2 regions of the uncultured Agrobacterium sp. genome follow, and region 1 is predicted to be linked to the other one. Evidence: predicted binding sites of a transcription regulator. Region 1 holds the regulator's gene; the other holds the start of a gene.
The links. Region 1 encodes LexA, which represses DNA repair genes until DNA is damaged. Its sites were predicted from a motif close to TGTTCNNNNTGTGTTCNG; they were not measured.
Positions count from the first base shown of each region.

Region 2: the regulator LexA is predicted to act here: its motif matches at 1,190-1,207, upstream of QZ869_RS04375 (PA0069 family radical SAM protein).

Region 1 is NZ_CAJYTV010000011.1:586,110-593,593, forward strand. Features, by position in the region: gene QZ869_RS11315 (GNAT family N-acetyltransferase) at 1-523, shown strand, start outside; gene QZ869_RS11320 (HIT family protein) at 545-964, shown strand; gene eno (phosphopyruvate hydratase) at 1,096-2,370, opposite strand; gene kdsA (3-deoxy-8-phosphooctulonate synthase) at 2,587-3,435, opposite strand; gene QZ869_RS11335 (hypothetical protein) at 3,437-3,583, opposite strand; gene lexA (transcriptional repressor LexA) at 3,914-4,639, shown strand; gene QZ869_RS11345 (GFA family protein) at 4,786-5,184, opposite strand; gene QZ869_RS11350 (glutathione S-transferase family protein) at 5,561-6,250, shown strand; gene QZ869_RS11355 (ComEC/Rec2 family competence protein) at 6,262-7,484, opposite strand, start outside.
Region 2 is NZ_CAJYTV010000005.1:30,596-38,079, forward strand. Features, by position in the region: gene QZ869_RS04375 (PA0069 family radical SAM protein) at 1-1,130, opposite strand, end outside; gene QZ869_RS04380 (glycosyltransferase family A protein) at 1,483-2,001, shown strand; gene moaB (molybdenum cofactor biosynthesis protein B) at 2,122-2,676, opposite strand; gene QZ869_RS04390 (4-(cytidine 5'-diphospho)-2-C-methyl-D-erythritol kinase) at 2,673-3,581, opposite strand; gene QZ869_RS04395 (tetratricopeptide repeat protein) at 3,589-5,427, opposite strand; gene QZ869_RS04400 (polyprenyl synthetase family protein) at 5,669-6,685, opposite strand; gene QZ869_RS04405 (DUF2007 domain-containing protein) at 6,798-7,025, shown strand; gene QZ869_RS04410 (tRNA1(Val) (adenine(37)-N6)-methyltransferase) at 7,032-7,484, shown strand, end outside.

The DNA of each region.
Region 1 (7,484 bases):
GACCGGCAGCGATTTGACGGAAGATATCTGGGATCAGTTCTTCACCTTCTACATGGATACCGGCAGCCGCAAATGGGGCAAGCCTTACCTCACCCGCAATTTCTATTCCCTCATCGGCGAGCGGATGGCAGACGATATCCTGCTGGTGATGGCAAAGCGGGACGGCAGGTACGTTGCCGGCGCCATCAACTTCATCGGTGGGGATGCGCTTTACGGACGCCACTGGGGCTGCATTGAAGATCATCCCTTCCTGCATTTTGAAGTCTGCTACCATCAGGCGATCGACTTCGCGCTTTCCAAAGGCTTGAAGCGTGTGGAAGCCGGCGCCCAGGGCGAGCACAAACTGGCCCGCGGCTACACGCCGGTCACCACCCACTCCGCCCACTACATCGCCCATCCCGGCCTTCGCCACGCCATTGCCGATTATCTGGAGCGTGAGCGTAGCGAGGTCGAACAAATCAACGACTATCTTGAAGACCACAGCCCGTTTCGCAAAGGCGAACGGCAGGAAGACGACGTCTAGAAAATTGTAAGGGAGCGCTCAATGGCCGTCTATGACGACAACAACATCTTCGCAAAAATCCTGCGTGGGGAAATCCCTTGCGTCAAGGTCTACGAAGACGACCACACGCTGGCCTTCATGGACGTGATGCCCCAGGCACCCGGCCACCTGCTGGTGATCCCGAAAAGCGGTTCGCGCAACATTCTGGACGCCGATCCCGAAGTCTTGATGAAGACGATTCCGGTCGTCCAGAAGCTCGCGGTTGCCGCTAAGGAAGCCTTCGATGCGGATGGCATTTACATTTCGCAGTTCAACGAGCCGGCCGCTGGCCAGACCGTCTTCCACTTGCACTTCCACGTTGTCCCGCGCAAGGACGGCGAGCCATTAAAGCCGCACAGCGGCGCGATGGCGGATGTGGAGATGTTGAAGGCTCACGCCGAGAAGATCAAACAGGCACTGTAAGTGCGAATCTCGACGTTCCGATCGTCGAGAACAAAGACCGCATCGCTCACGAAAAAACCCGCCGAGTCCATCGGCGGGTTTTTCTGTTAACGGGCTTATGGAAAGCCACTCCAGATCATCGGAGCTTCAAATCAGCCGCGCAGGATCGAACGACCGGCATAGGCAGCCTGCGGACCCAGCATCTCTTCGATGCGGATCAGCTGGTTGTACTTGGCCAGACGGTCGGAGCGCGACAGCGAGCCGGTCTTGATCTGACCGCAGTTGGTGGCAACTGCGAGATCGGCAATCGTCGAATCTTCCGTCTCTCCAGAGCGGTGAGACATGACCGCGGTGTAGCCAGCCTTGTGTGCCGTCTCCACAGCATCAAGCGTCTCGGTCAGAGAGCCGATCTGGTTGACCTTGACGAGGATCGAATTGGCAACGCCCATCTTGATACCGTCGCGCAGGCGCGAAGAGTTGGTGACGAAAAGATCATCTCCAACGAGCTGAACCTTGGAGCCGATCTTGTCGGTCAGGTACTTCCAGCCATCCCAGTCGTCTTCGGCCATGCCGTCTTCGATGGAGATGATCGGGTACTTTGCCGCAAGTTCTGCGAGGTAATCGGCCATGGCTTCCGGCTCGAGCGTGCGGCCTTCGCCTTCCATCTCGTACTTGCCGTTTTTGAAGAACTCGGTCGAGGCGCAGTCGAGAGCAAGCGCGACGTCGTCGCCCGGCCTGTAACCGGCCTTTTCAACCGACTTCATGATGAAGTCCAGCGCTTCCGGCGCGCTCTTCAGGCCTGGCGCAAAGCCGCCTTCGTCGCCGACATTGGTGTTGTGGCCCTGGGCTGCCAGTTCCTTCTTCAGAACGTGGAAGATTTCCGCGCCGATACGCACTGCGTCACGGATACTTTCCGCGCCGACCGGCATGATCATGAATTCCTGGAAGTCGATTGGGTTGTCGGCATGCGCACCACCATTGATGATGTTCATCATTGGAACGGGCAGCAGGTGGGCATTCGGGCCACCGACGTAACGGTAAAGCGGCAGGCCAGTGGTTTCGGCAGCAGCCTTGGCGACGGCAAGCGAAACGCCGAGAATGGCGTTGGCGCCGAGGCGGGACTTGTTCGGCGTGCCGTCAAGCGCGATCAGTGTCTGATCGACATGGATCTGGCTTTCAGCATCGAAACCGCCAAGCGCATCGAAGATTTCGGTGTTGACGGCTTCAACAGCCTTTTCAACGCCTTTTCCGAGATAGCGCTGTCCGCCATCGCGCAGCTCGACAGCCTCGTGAGCGCCGGTGGATGCGCCAGATGGAACGGCGGCGCGACCGAAGGAGCCGTCTTCGAGGTACACATCGACCTCGACCGTGGGATTGCCACGGCTGTCGAGGATTTCGCGTGCGATGATGTCGGTAATGGCTGTCATGGTCTCTCCCTTGGGACTGGAACAGAGGATTTCAGTCGCTTGTCTTAGAGCGCATCGGCAAAGCTGTGAAGCCGTTTTTGAGCCGGATAGCGGATAAGCGATACTGAAATATGTGAAAGGTCATTGCCACTTCGCTGTAGACGAAGCGTGAGAAATTACAATGACGAGGCGTCGTCCTACGCGCCGCCCCACCTATAAAAATCGATTAGGCCAAAATCAGGCGGTCTTGGCGATGGCGTCAAACGCCAGAAGCTTTTCCAGAAGCTTCGGCATATCCTTCAGATGAACCATGTTCGGTCCGTCAGACGGCGCATTGTCCGGGTCTTCATGAGTTTCGACGAAGAGGCCGGCAATGCCGACGGCGACAGCCGCACGCGACAATGTATCGACGAATTCGCGCTGGCCGCCGGTGGACCCGCCCTGCCCTCCTGGTTGCTGCACGGAATGCGTCGCATCGAAAACCACGGGCGCACCAAGCGAGGCCATGATCGGCAGCGACCGCATGTCGGACACCAGCGTATTGTAGCCAAAAGACGCGCCACGTTCGCAGAGAAGAACATTTGGATTGCCGCTCTCATTCAATTTTGAAAGGACGTTCTTCATATCCCAGGGCGCCAGAAACTGCCCCTTTTTCACGTTGATGACCCGTCCGGTCTTTGCGGCGGCCACCAGAAGATCGGTCTGACGGCTGAGAAACGCCGGGATTTGCAGGACATCGACGGTCTCCGCTACAACGGCGCACTGCTCTTCCGTGTGGATATCGGTCAGCACCGGAAAGCCGAACTCTTTCTTGAGGTCGGTGAAGATTTCCATGGCCCTGTCGAGGCCGATACCGCGCTTGCCGGAAAGAGAAGTACGGTTCGCTTTATCGAAAGAGGACTTGTAAACCAGCCCGATGCCGAGCTTGGCGCACAATTCGTGAAGCGTGCCGGCAATCATGAAAGCATGGTCGCGGCTTTCCATCTGGCACGGGCCGGCAATCAGCGAAAACCGTTCCGTATTGGAGAAGGAGACAGCGCCTTTTCCCTCGCCAGCCACCACTTTCAAATTGTTTTTTACAGTCATCTCATTCCTCACGACTCATGCGCCAGACATCGCCGGCAACCGCAACCTTGCGAGCTTGCAAAGGCCTTACAACATCAGCCCAAAAATCGGAATCGATTTTCCAGCTCTTCAGGCTTGAAACCTTGCGCCAGCAAAATGCGACAAACATTCTCGCTGTTCTCACCTCCAGAGGAAACCCGGACCGGTTTCGACGCCTTCCAGGCCTTCCTCGCACGCTGGCTTCGGTCGGCTCCTTCTCCTGCGAGACGCGGTTCTAACCAAGCTGAGCGATCAACCTGCTGCTCGCCATCGTCGTGTTCAGGAGGATGCTGTCATATTCCTAGCGGCAAGCTTCCACATTTGCGCGGAAACAGGACAGCGAAACGGCAAGCCGGAACGTTTGCGGAATTTTAAGGGATTGCAGAACACATATGGAACATATAGTGTTCGTTCTGTATTTGTTTCGCGAATTCTCGCAACGCATTCCAAGGGTTTTCTCATGCTCACGCGCAAACAGCAGGAACTGCTCCTATTCATTCATGAACGAATGAAAGAGTCCGGCGTGCCCCCGTCTTTCGATGAGATGAAAGATGCCCTGGACCTCGCTTCCAAATCCGGTATTCACCGTCTGATCACCGCCTTGGAGGAGCGCGGCTTCATCCGCCGTCTGCCGAACCGGGCAAGAGCGCTGGAGGTTATCAAACTCCCGGAAGCCTATTCCGCACCCGCGCAGAAGCCCGTACGTGGATTCGCCCCAAGCGTGATCGAGGGTAGCCTCGGAAAGCCGAAAGCGCCGGAACCTGCCCCTGCTTCAAAACCCGTAAATGATGCGATTTCAAGCGCGGTCACCGTTCCTGTGATGGGACGCATCGCTGCCGGTGTTCCGATCTCCGCCATTCAGAACAATACCCACGATGTTGCCGTGCCGGTGGACATGATCGGGACGGGTGAACATTACGCATTGGAAGTCAAGGGTGACTCCATGATCGAGGCCGGCATCTTCGATGGAGACACCGTGATCATCCGCAATGGCAGCACGGCCAATCCTGGAGACATCATCGTCGCTCTTGTGGATGATGAGGAAGCAACGTTGAAACGGTTCCGCCGCAAGGGTGCTTCGATAGCCCTGGAGGCCGCGAACCCGGCCTATGAAACCCGTATCTTTGGGCCCGACAGGGTCAAAATTCAGGGCAAACTTGTGGGTCTCATTCGCCGTTATCACTGACCGGTGACTGAAGGCACCCTACATCGGATCGGTTGAGCGCAGTAATCTCAGAACAAAATCAAAAAGGCAGGTCATCGCCTGCTTTTTTTGTATTCCGCGCCTCAACGGAGACAAAAGCAATGATGGGACAATGAAACTGCACGGGTCTATCGCCCTTCTTCGGTTCGGCCTGTCGATTTCCGATCGCGATCGAAACGGCGCAATGCGGGGTAATCCGGAAGCCATGCCTCACGGCGGATTGTCCAAAGCTCGTAGGTCGGCTCAAATTGATCCGGCTCGTCGAGTGAACCGAGATTGACCTCTACTTCGTCGCCGCTCCGGCCAAAAACCGGTGAACCGCAATCGGGGCAAAAAAAGCGGCCATTGTAGCTGCGAGTGTCTCCATCGATCGTTACGGCATCCTCTGGAAAAATTGCCGAGGCAAGAAAGAGCGCACCATGATGTTTGCGACAATCCATGCAATGACAAATCCCGACACGATAAGGCTGACCGACAAGAGATAGCCTTACCTTGCCGCAGGCACAGCCACCAGACCTCACCACCATGTTATTCCTCCTACTCCACGATACCTAGCCACCGAACACCGAACTTCGAATGAAGTTCAAATCCCACCACTCACGGCGACTGTTTTTGCTCTTCGACAGACCGACACATCAAATAATGTGAAGACCGCCATTCGTGATCCGGCCTGTAACTCCCTGTGGGACCGCGCTACGAGATTACTGACAAATGTTGTCAACCGAGAAAACCCAAGCATTGTCCGCATGAGACTGCGCAACGGTGTGCAGCAGTGAGAGGCGCTCTAATATCGAACGAGGGAATATGCGCGGATCTGAATGATTGGGACGCGCTTCAACGTGAACCAGCGCCGGAATCCATCAAGCCATGCGAACAAACGCATCACCATTTGGAGACAAAAGGATGTACGAACTCTACATAGCCAACAAGAACTACTCGTCTTGGTCGCTTCGGCCCTGGGTGCTGATGGAGACCTTGCAAATCGCATTCGCAGAGAGGCTCGTGCCCTTCAACGATCCCGATCCAGTGAACCGCTTCACCCACTTCTCGCCCACAGGTAAGGTACCCTGTCTGGTGGATGGAAACATCACCGTCTGGGATTCGCTCGCGATCGTCGAATACCTCTCCGAACGTCATGACGGCGTGTGGGCACACGATGCCAAGGCCAGAGCATGGTCGCGCTCTGCAAGTGCTGAGATGCATTCGGGCTTTCAAGCCTTGCGCAATCTTCATCCCATGAATGTTGGCCTGCGGGTGAGATCAAAAGCACAGACTGAGGCGCTGACGAAGGACATAGCCCGCATCGACGGCCTCTGGCAGCAGGGGCTTGAAACGTTCCGCGGACCGTTTTTGGCGGGCCAGAACTTCACAGCCGTCGATGCCTTCTTCTGCCCAGTCGCGTTTCGCTTCCAGACCTATGAAACGGCTCTGTCACCGGAGGCTGAGGCCTACAAAGCCCGCCTTCTCGCACTGCCAGCGATGAAAGCATGGGAACAAGCAGCGCTCTCAGAGCAATGGCGTGATCCAGATCATGAAGAGGAAGTCCTGGCGTCAGGCGAAATCATCCAGGATTTGCGCTCATCTCCAAATTGACACCGAAGGACCTAGGGCTGCTTCTCAAGCATCTTTCGGATATGGTCCGGCAACTGTGTATCGAACGTCTTGCTGCGCCAGTCATAAGCGCGATGCACGGACCACGCTCTTTCCAGGCTATTCATCGACGCCCGGGCTTTGGCGACGGGCGCTTCGCTGACGTTCAGCCAAAGCTCGAGCGATCCCGTTTTTCGCAAGGTGGCTGCGCTGATCAGCAGCGCGCCTGAGCGGCACTCGGTAAAAGGCACGAAGCGCGTGGTGACGACAATATCTGCTGCATCGCAAGCCGTTCCGGCAAAGGCCGTATCGGATACAACTGCAACCTTGACACCACTGCCATGGCGTCCGGCGCACCATGCGTCTTTTTGACAGGTGAAGAGATTGCTTCGATCGAAAGCGGTGACCATTCTGGCCTGGGCGCTTTGTCTCTCTTCGCCGCTCAGCGGTTTCGGGCGACGTGTCGCCTTCTGCTGCGTGTCGTTGCCTGCCCTTGCAACCTTTTCATCCAGCACAAGCGGGGCAATGTGCTTCTGCGGCAAAGGCACTGCTCTTTCCCACTGGTCATAGACGAAACCTCTTGCCTGTCTCTTGGTCGTGGCGATGGCATCGTCGTTGCGAAAAGCCACAAGCGCGCCGTCCTCATAGATCAACAGGTCGGGCTTGGTTTTGCGCTGCTCGGCGATCATAAGGCCAAAACCTATGATGAGAACCGGCAGCCCCAAAAGCGCAAGGCGCGTGCGCAGCAACGTGAGCAGAAGAAAGCCCGTTGTCGACACGATGAGAAACCAGGAATGCTGGCGCCCGATAGTGGCATCTCCGCCCCAGCTTGCGACTGTTTTGGCAATATCGATAACGATTGCCATGCCGTAGCCCATCACTTTGAGGAAAGGCGCATCGAGCCCGAATGGCATGAGCAGCATCGCCACCAGAGCAAACGGCATGACGATGAGCGACATCACAGGCATGGCCGCAAGATTGGCGGCAAGCCCATAGGTCGTGACGCGGTGAAAATGCTCCACGGAGTAGATCGCAGTGGAAAACCCGCCGATCAGCGAGGTTATGATCACGCCGCCGACGATAGCGCCGAGTTTGGAGGAAAGCACCATCCATAACGGTGGCCTCGCGATGAAAAGCCGCTCCCCGTCCCCTCGCCATCTACTCCAGAACGCATATGTGGCAACCAGCGCCAGTGTCGCGGCAAAGGACATCTGGAAACTGGGCCCCATAATCTCAT
Region 2 (7,484 bases), on a different contig from region 1:
CCGCCTGGCGGGGCAAACAGATCGTCGCGCAATTGGATGCCCCTGCGAATGAGACCAAGCCTTTTGGTGGCCATCTCGAAGCGGCGACCGATCTGCCAGGCATAGGGCCCGGCACCCTTCATGCGCTTGCCGAACTCAGCATCGTAATCCTTGCCATCGCGCATGGAGCGCACCAACGACATGACGTGGCGATAGCGATCAGGATAGTTGCGCAGCAACCAGTCTCGAAATAGCGGGCTGACCTCCAGAGGAAGCCGTAACAACACATAAGACGCTTCCGTCGCACCTGCGGCTTTACCAGCCTCCAGAACGCGTTCGATTTCATGATCGTTCAACGCAGGAATGACGGGTGCCATCATCACGGCCACCGGAATGCCGGCTTCCGTCAACGCCTTGATCGCCTCCAGACGCTTAGATGGCGTCGATGCCCTGGGTTCCATACTGCGGGCCAACTTGCGGTCGAGCGTCGTGATGGAAATACCGACCTTGATCAGCCCCTTCTTCGCCATGGGTGCGAGGATATCGATGTCGCGCGTGATCAGAGCTGATTTCGTGACGATGGCAACCGGATGCTCTGCCTTCGCCAGAACTTCCAGAATCTGGCGCATGATTCGCCATTCCTTCTCGATCGGCTGATAGGGATCGGTATTGGTACCGATCGCGATCACTCGCGCCTTGTAGCCAGGTTTGGACAACTCCCGTTCCAGAAGCTTGGCCGCGTCGGGTTTTGCAAAGAGCTTTGCTTCGAAGTCCAGCCCAGCTGAAAGGCCCATATAGCTGTGCGTCGGCCGAGCGAAGCAATAGATGCATCCATGCTCGCAGCCGCGATAGGGGTTGATCGAACGGTCGAATGGAATATCGGGGGAATCGTTGCGGCTGATGATGGTGCGCGGTTTTTCCACCTGCACGTCTGTTTTGAACTCCGGCAGTTCCTCGATGATATCCCATCCATCATTGAAAGCTTCGTGTTGCAGGGCCTCAAATCGACCACCGGGATTGATGCCTGCGCCTCTGCCGCGACGGCGATCAATCTCGATCCTGAGGCCGGAGTCATCTGCCAGCGCATTGGCAATATCGGGCGTATGGCCAGGCTGATAGGCAGCCTGCCCCGAAAGAACATGGTGTCTCATCTGATGCTCCTGACCGGCCTCAGCCAGCGAATTGGATAGAGCATTCATATCGTACGAACGAGAACAATACAAGAACAAAATCGAGTTGAAGGCCGTCTCGGACTTCTGCGCATGGGTGAGAAGAACGATGCGCGTGCGGTGCTTCGATCAACGATGCATCGATTGATGCTCCTACTTTCCCGTTGTCTGCTGAACAGGCGGCAGAACCTGAAACGATTTTCGAAAGCGATGTAAAGGCTCAAGGCAGAGAGGGTGTACTCCTACAACAGTGTTTCAATAGATTCGATTTGGGTTTGCAGCGACGATGCTATAGGAGCTTTAGGGGTGGTAAGGGATCGCAAGCGACAAGATTATGCTGACAGTCATCATGGAATGCCGAAACCAGGAGCCTGAGCTTGCGCACACACTGTCTGCGCTGGTCACGGGTGCTGTCGAGGGGTTGGTCAGCGACGTCATTATTCTCGATCATGCCTCGCAGGACGGCTCGGCCCGTGTAGCGGAGGCGGCTGGTTGCCGTTTTCACCAGAGCTGGGAGATGGACGCTGTCGTTCAGTCGATCCGTGGCGAGTGGATATTGGTCGTCGAACCAGGTAGTCGTCCGCAAAGCGGCTGGATAGAGGATATCCTCGAATACGTGGCGTTGAACGAAGGCCCGGCCCGGTTTTCACCCTCCCGATACCATAAGCGACCCCTGATCGAGCGGTTGTTGCGCCGTCGCCCGCCGCTCGAGTTCGGTCTTTTGCTAAGCAAACGAGATGCCGCTCGTCTGGCAAAATCCGGACTCCCGCTTGCACAGTTCCCTGTATCGCAAAAAAACCGACAATTGAGGGCAGAACTCGTACCAGCTTGGGCGCTCCGCAGGACGCGTTAGCTCGACCACGGTAGCCGCAGAATTACGCGGGGGTCATGCGATGACGATAAGCGATGAAACAAGCAATTGAGGCGTGTAAGCAAATTTGAAAGATCGCCCCGCATCGCTAAGCGTTCGCTTTCAGCCCTTCGAACGGCGTAGATGCTCATCTAGGCGCGGCATGATTTCCACGAAATTGCACGGCATGTGGCGGTAATCCAGCTGCGCCTTCAAGATCCCGTCCCAGGCATCCTTGCAAGCACCGGGCGAGCCCGGCAGAACGAAGATGAAAGTGGTATTGGAAAGCCCGGCTGTTGCCCGTGATTGGATGGTCGATGTGCCGATCTTGTCGTACGAGATACGGTGAAAGACTTCGGAGAAGCCATCCATTCGCTTGTCGAATAGCGGCTCCAGCGCTTCCGGTGTCACGTCACGCCCCGTGAACCCCGTGCCGCCCGTCGTGATGATGACGTCGATCTCGTCCGACAGCGTCCAAGCCTGTACCTTGCCGCGTATGGCGTGACTGTCGTCCGGGACGATAGCGCGATCCACAAGCCGGTGCCCGGCCTCCTCGATACGCGCGACAAGCGTATCGCCGGATTTGTCGTCAGCAATCGTGCGCGTGTCCGAGACGGTAAGGACGGCAATGCCCACAGGGATGAACTGTCTCTCCTTAGGCGCCTTGTTCTGGCTCATGATGTCCTTCCCGCAATCGTCATTGTCTCCTGAACATACCATCCAGGCTGCGTTTGGCGAAGTGCCGCAGCCGCAGCTTTTGCCTTCTGGATGGTGGGAAAAATCCCGAAGCAGGTGGCACCGGAGCCCGACATGCGGGCAAGCTCTGCCCCTTCTGAGCTCAGCAGGGACAAGATAGTATCGATCTCAGGCAGAAGGCTAATAGCGGATGGCTGGAGATCGTTTCGAAGCCTGCGAAGCATTTGCAGTCCACCGGCCTCGTTGTCATCGACTATTGGAGGGAGTGATGGATTGTTCTTGTCCGTCAGAAGGCGAAATATGTGCGGTGTCGAAACGCCCTTTAGCGGGTTCGCGAGCACCATTGACAAGTTTGGAAACCGGGACAGCTGCTCGATTTTCTCACCAATGCCGCGTGCAATCAGTGGTCTGCTCGTCAGACACATGGGCACGTCGGCTCCAAGTGCCAAGGCCATGTCTTGCAGGGTGAGATCGCCAATTTCCAAATTCCAGTGCCGCCTCAGTCCTCTAAGAGCCGCGGCAGCATCCGCCGAACCGCCACCAATGCCGGACGCAATCGGCAGATTCTTTTCGAGATGGATCGCGACTGGTCGCGTGCCTGACCCATTCTTTACCGCGAAGTTGCGGAAAAGATCGCGGGCCTTCAGCACCAGATTTTCAGTGGAATCGCTCGCCATCAGTTCCGGGGCAAACCGGCCGGATATCGAAAACCCGTCTTCTTCCGCTTCGCGGAAGCGTAGCACATCGCCCGCCAGCGTAAATGTCACCAGCGTTTCGAGAAGATGATAACCGTCTTCCCGCTGGCCCGTTACGTGCAGGGCGAGATTGATTTTTGCCGGAGCAGCCTCGATGGTTTCGACCGCTCCATGTCCGTCAGCCGAAGCCATTCGGACGTCAGGATTTCTTGTCCGGGGCAGGCGCCGGTGGTGCGGGAGGCGGCAAAGTCTGATCTTTCTTTGCGGTATTTTGCGCGTCCTTCTCCAGCGGCGGCAGACCGTTGGCGATCTTGTCCTTCACCTTTGCCTTGTCCACGTCGTCGCTGTCTCCAATCAGCGCGCGGTTCCACTGATAGACGGCTTCAAGCTTGCGCCCGACGCGCCAATAGGCATCTCCGAGGTGATCGTTGATCGTTGGGTCGCCAGCACGAAGCTCGACAGCACGCTCAAGTTCCGTCACGGCCTCGTCGAAGGCGCCAAGGCGGTAATGCGCCCAGCCGAGCGAATCGACGATGTAGCCGTCATTTGGCCGAAGCTCCACTGCGCGGCGAATCATCTCGATGCCCTGGTCGAGGTTCATATTCTTGTCGACCCAGGAATAGCCCAGATAGTTCAGAACCTGTGGCTGGTCGGGATTCAGTTCCAATGCTCGTTTGAAATTCGGCTCGGCCTTGTCCCATTGCTTCAGGCGCTCATAGGCAATGCCGCGCTGGAAGAAGATGGTCCAGTCGGTCTTTTTCGGAACGGCTCCGATGACCTCCACCGCCTTGTCGTAGTTGGCTGCCATCGCGGCGTAGTCCTTTGCATCAGAAAGGACGGCGCCGTAGGCGAGGTAGGAGCGAACATCGTCAGGATCGGATTCGAGCAGCGCCTTCAGATGCTGACGCGCCTCGTCCATCTTGCCGGTCTGCGACAGCGTCAAGCCAAGCTGAAGCTCCGAAATCCGATGCATGGGTGAATCGGCGGGCACTTCGCGGTAGAACTCGATTGCACGCTCCGGCATCTTCTGTGCCTCGGCTAGGCCGCCAAGCAGAATGAGCGTGTCGGCGCTTTTCGGGTCCAGTGCGCGCGAAGCCTGAAGATAGAGCGTGACAATCTCTTCCGCACCGTCTCGATTCAGCGCGCCGGCAATCGAGAACATTACCGAGGCAGCACCTTCTACAGGGGTCTGAACCTGCTGATCCGGCTTTTCGCCTTTTTCGATGCTCTGCCTGAGTGCCTTCAAGGGCGCGTAATTCGGTGCAAACCCGTCGCCGACAGCAATCGTATCCAGCGCCTTCTGCTTGTTGCCAGCTTTCGCTTCCAGCCGGGCCAGCGCCATGACGGCCCGCATATAGGTGTCCGTCGCCGTGGCGCCGCCTTCACGGTCGGCCACCGCTTCGCCGAGGCTTTTGCGTGCCGCCTCCGTATTGCCTGTAACAAGCGCGATGGACCCTGCATTGTACTTCTGGAAGATAGAGAACCAACCGGGACCCTTCATGCCATTGACCATGGCAAGCGCTTCCTTGCTTTTTCCAGAGCCAGCGCGGGCCCAGGCGGCTAGAAGCGTGTTGACCATGCGGTCCAGATCGTTCGGTCCGCTATATTTCAGAATCTTCTCCGCGGAGGAAAATTCCTTGTGCTTGATGGCAGCAAGCGCACGTACGATCGTCGTCACGCGCTCCACGGAGCTGTCATCCTTCAGGCTGTCGGCGATTTTTGCACCGGCCTCGAAGTCACCGCTCAGCAGCTGCGCAATCATCAGACGTTGACGGATTTCGGTGTTGGCCGTGTCGAAATCGAGAGCCTTCTGGTAAAGCATAATCGCTGTCTTGTAATCCTGATCGACATCGGCGGTGCGGGCGGCCAGAAACGCGCCCGAGAAGGTGTTGACCTTCGCCGGATCGAACTTGACGGCCTCTTCGGTCTTGCTATCGGCAGGCTTCGTCTCTGCCAGCGCAACAGTGCCTGCGCCCATTGTGAGGGCGGCGATGAAAGCCGCGCTGCAGAGAAGACGAAATGCTGGTTTGCGCCGCATGAAGGAACCTTTGCTCTTGTGCTTACGCACCGAAAAATCAGCTTTAAGCTCTACAGCCTCAAGGCTTAGAAATGCCCACGCACACTGCATCGCTTCAGATAGGTCATCGCTTTCGAGATCGGAATCGAGTCAGGAAGCCGCAGAACTACCGCATGATAGAATGGCTTTTTTGAAGCAGGCCTGCAAGAAATTCCGCCGCTCATCTGAGCCGTTTAATATGGTCTCGCGGCGACGATGTCCGTCAGTTGACGCGCTGGATGCAGAAGTCGATGACTTCCATGAGCGCGTCCTTCCATGGGCTTTTCGGCAGCGGCGCCAAGGCATCACGTGCAATCGTGCCGTAGTGATTGGCGCGAGAGATCGTGTCCGTCAGCCCGTTATATTTCTTGATCAGGCCAAGTGCTACGTCGAGATTCTCATCCGTGCTTTCGCCGTTTTCAATCGCTCGCTTCCAGAACGCCCGCTCATCGGCCGTGCCACGGCGATAGGACAGGATGACCGGAAGGGTGATCTTGCCCTCGCGGAAATCGTCGCCTGTATTTTTGCCGAGATCGGCGGAGTGGCCACCATAATCCAGAACATCGTCCACGAGCTGGAAAGCCAGACCCAGGTTCATACCGTAGGACTTCAGTGCGCTGCGGGTGGCCTTGTCGGTCTTGGCAACGATGGGTCCCACTTCCGCCGCCGCGGCGAAGAGAGCGGCCGTCTTGGCGCGGATAACCTGGAGATAGTCGTCTTCTGTCGTTTCCATGTTCTTGGCGACAGAAAGCTGCAGCACCTCGCCTTCGGCAATGACGGAAGCGGCTGTCGAGAGAACGTCCAGCGCGTCCAGCGATCCGACATCCACCATCATGCGGAAGGCCTGACCGAGCAGGAAGTCGCCGACGAGAACGCTCGCCTGGTTGCCCCAAATGGTACGCGCCGTGGATTTGCCGCGACGTAAATCGCTCTCATCCACCACGTCGTCGTGGAGGAGGGTGGCCGTGTGCATGAATTCGACGCTGGTGGCGAGCTTTATATGATGGTCGCCGTCGTAACCGAACATGGATGCCGATGCGAGCGTGAGCATCGGGCGCAGACGCTTGCCGCCGGACGAGATCAGGTGGTTTGCCACTTCCGGGATCATCTGCACATCCGATCCGGCTTTGGACAGGATAAGCTGATTGACGCGTTCCATATCGGGACGCGTCAGGTCGACAAGCGGCTTGACGGATGCGAGTTTGTTTTTGCTTTCTTCAAGCGGTATGACGACGCCCAACGGACCGGACTCCTATTCGATTTTGGTTTCGACAATAGAAAGCGACGATGGTGGCGGCAAGTGTGGAATTGCCTCAGAACCTTCAAAAATTACGGGATGTGGAAACTCATTGATGCGTGAATTGATCCGAACGAATGACGCCGTCCTGCTTTCTTTTGCGGAAAGCCTGATGAAGGATGCCGGCATCCATTGTCTGATTGCCGATCAGGGCATGAGCATTCTGGAGGGATCGCTCGGCCTTCTGCCCCGCCGGTTCCTCGTGGAGGATGACAGATCCGAGCAGGCACGTCGGATCCTGATCGATGCGGGGCTTGCCGACGAATTGCGGGACGAGGCCTGATCAACGATGACGTCGCAGACCATCGACGCTTTTCACCGGGGCCGGTTTCATCTGGTTCAGCCGAAGGGCAGGGGGCACCGGGCTGGCATGGATGCCATGTTGCTCGCCTCGCTCGTGGCCGATGATAGGCGGTGCCGGGTGGCAGATCTCGGTGCTGGGGCAGGCGCTGCGGGATTTGCCGTCGCTGCCCGTCTGGCAAAAGCGGAAGTCACGCTTTTCGAATATGCGCCCGAGATGGTCGATTTCGCCACCCGTAGCATTGCTCTGCCGGAGAATGCGCATCTCGCGAGCCGGCTGACCGTTCGTCAGGCAGATGTGACGCTGCGCGCTAAAGCCCGTGCCGAAGCGGGTCTCATCGATGATCACTTCGATCATGTCATCATGAACCCGCCCTATAATGATGCAGGAGATCGCAAGACGCCGGATGCGCTGAAGGCTCAGGCGCATGCCATGACGGAT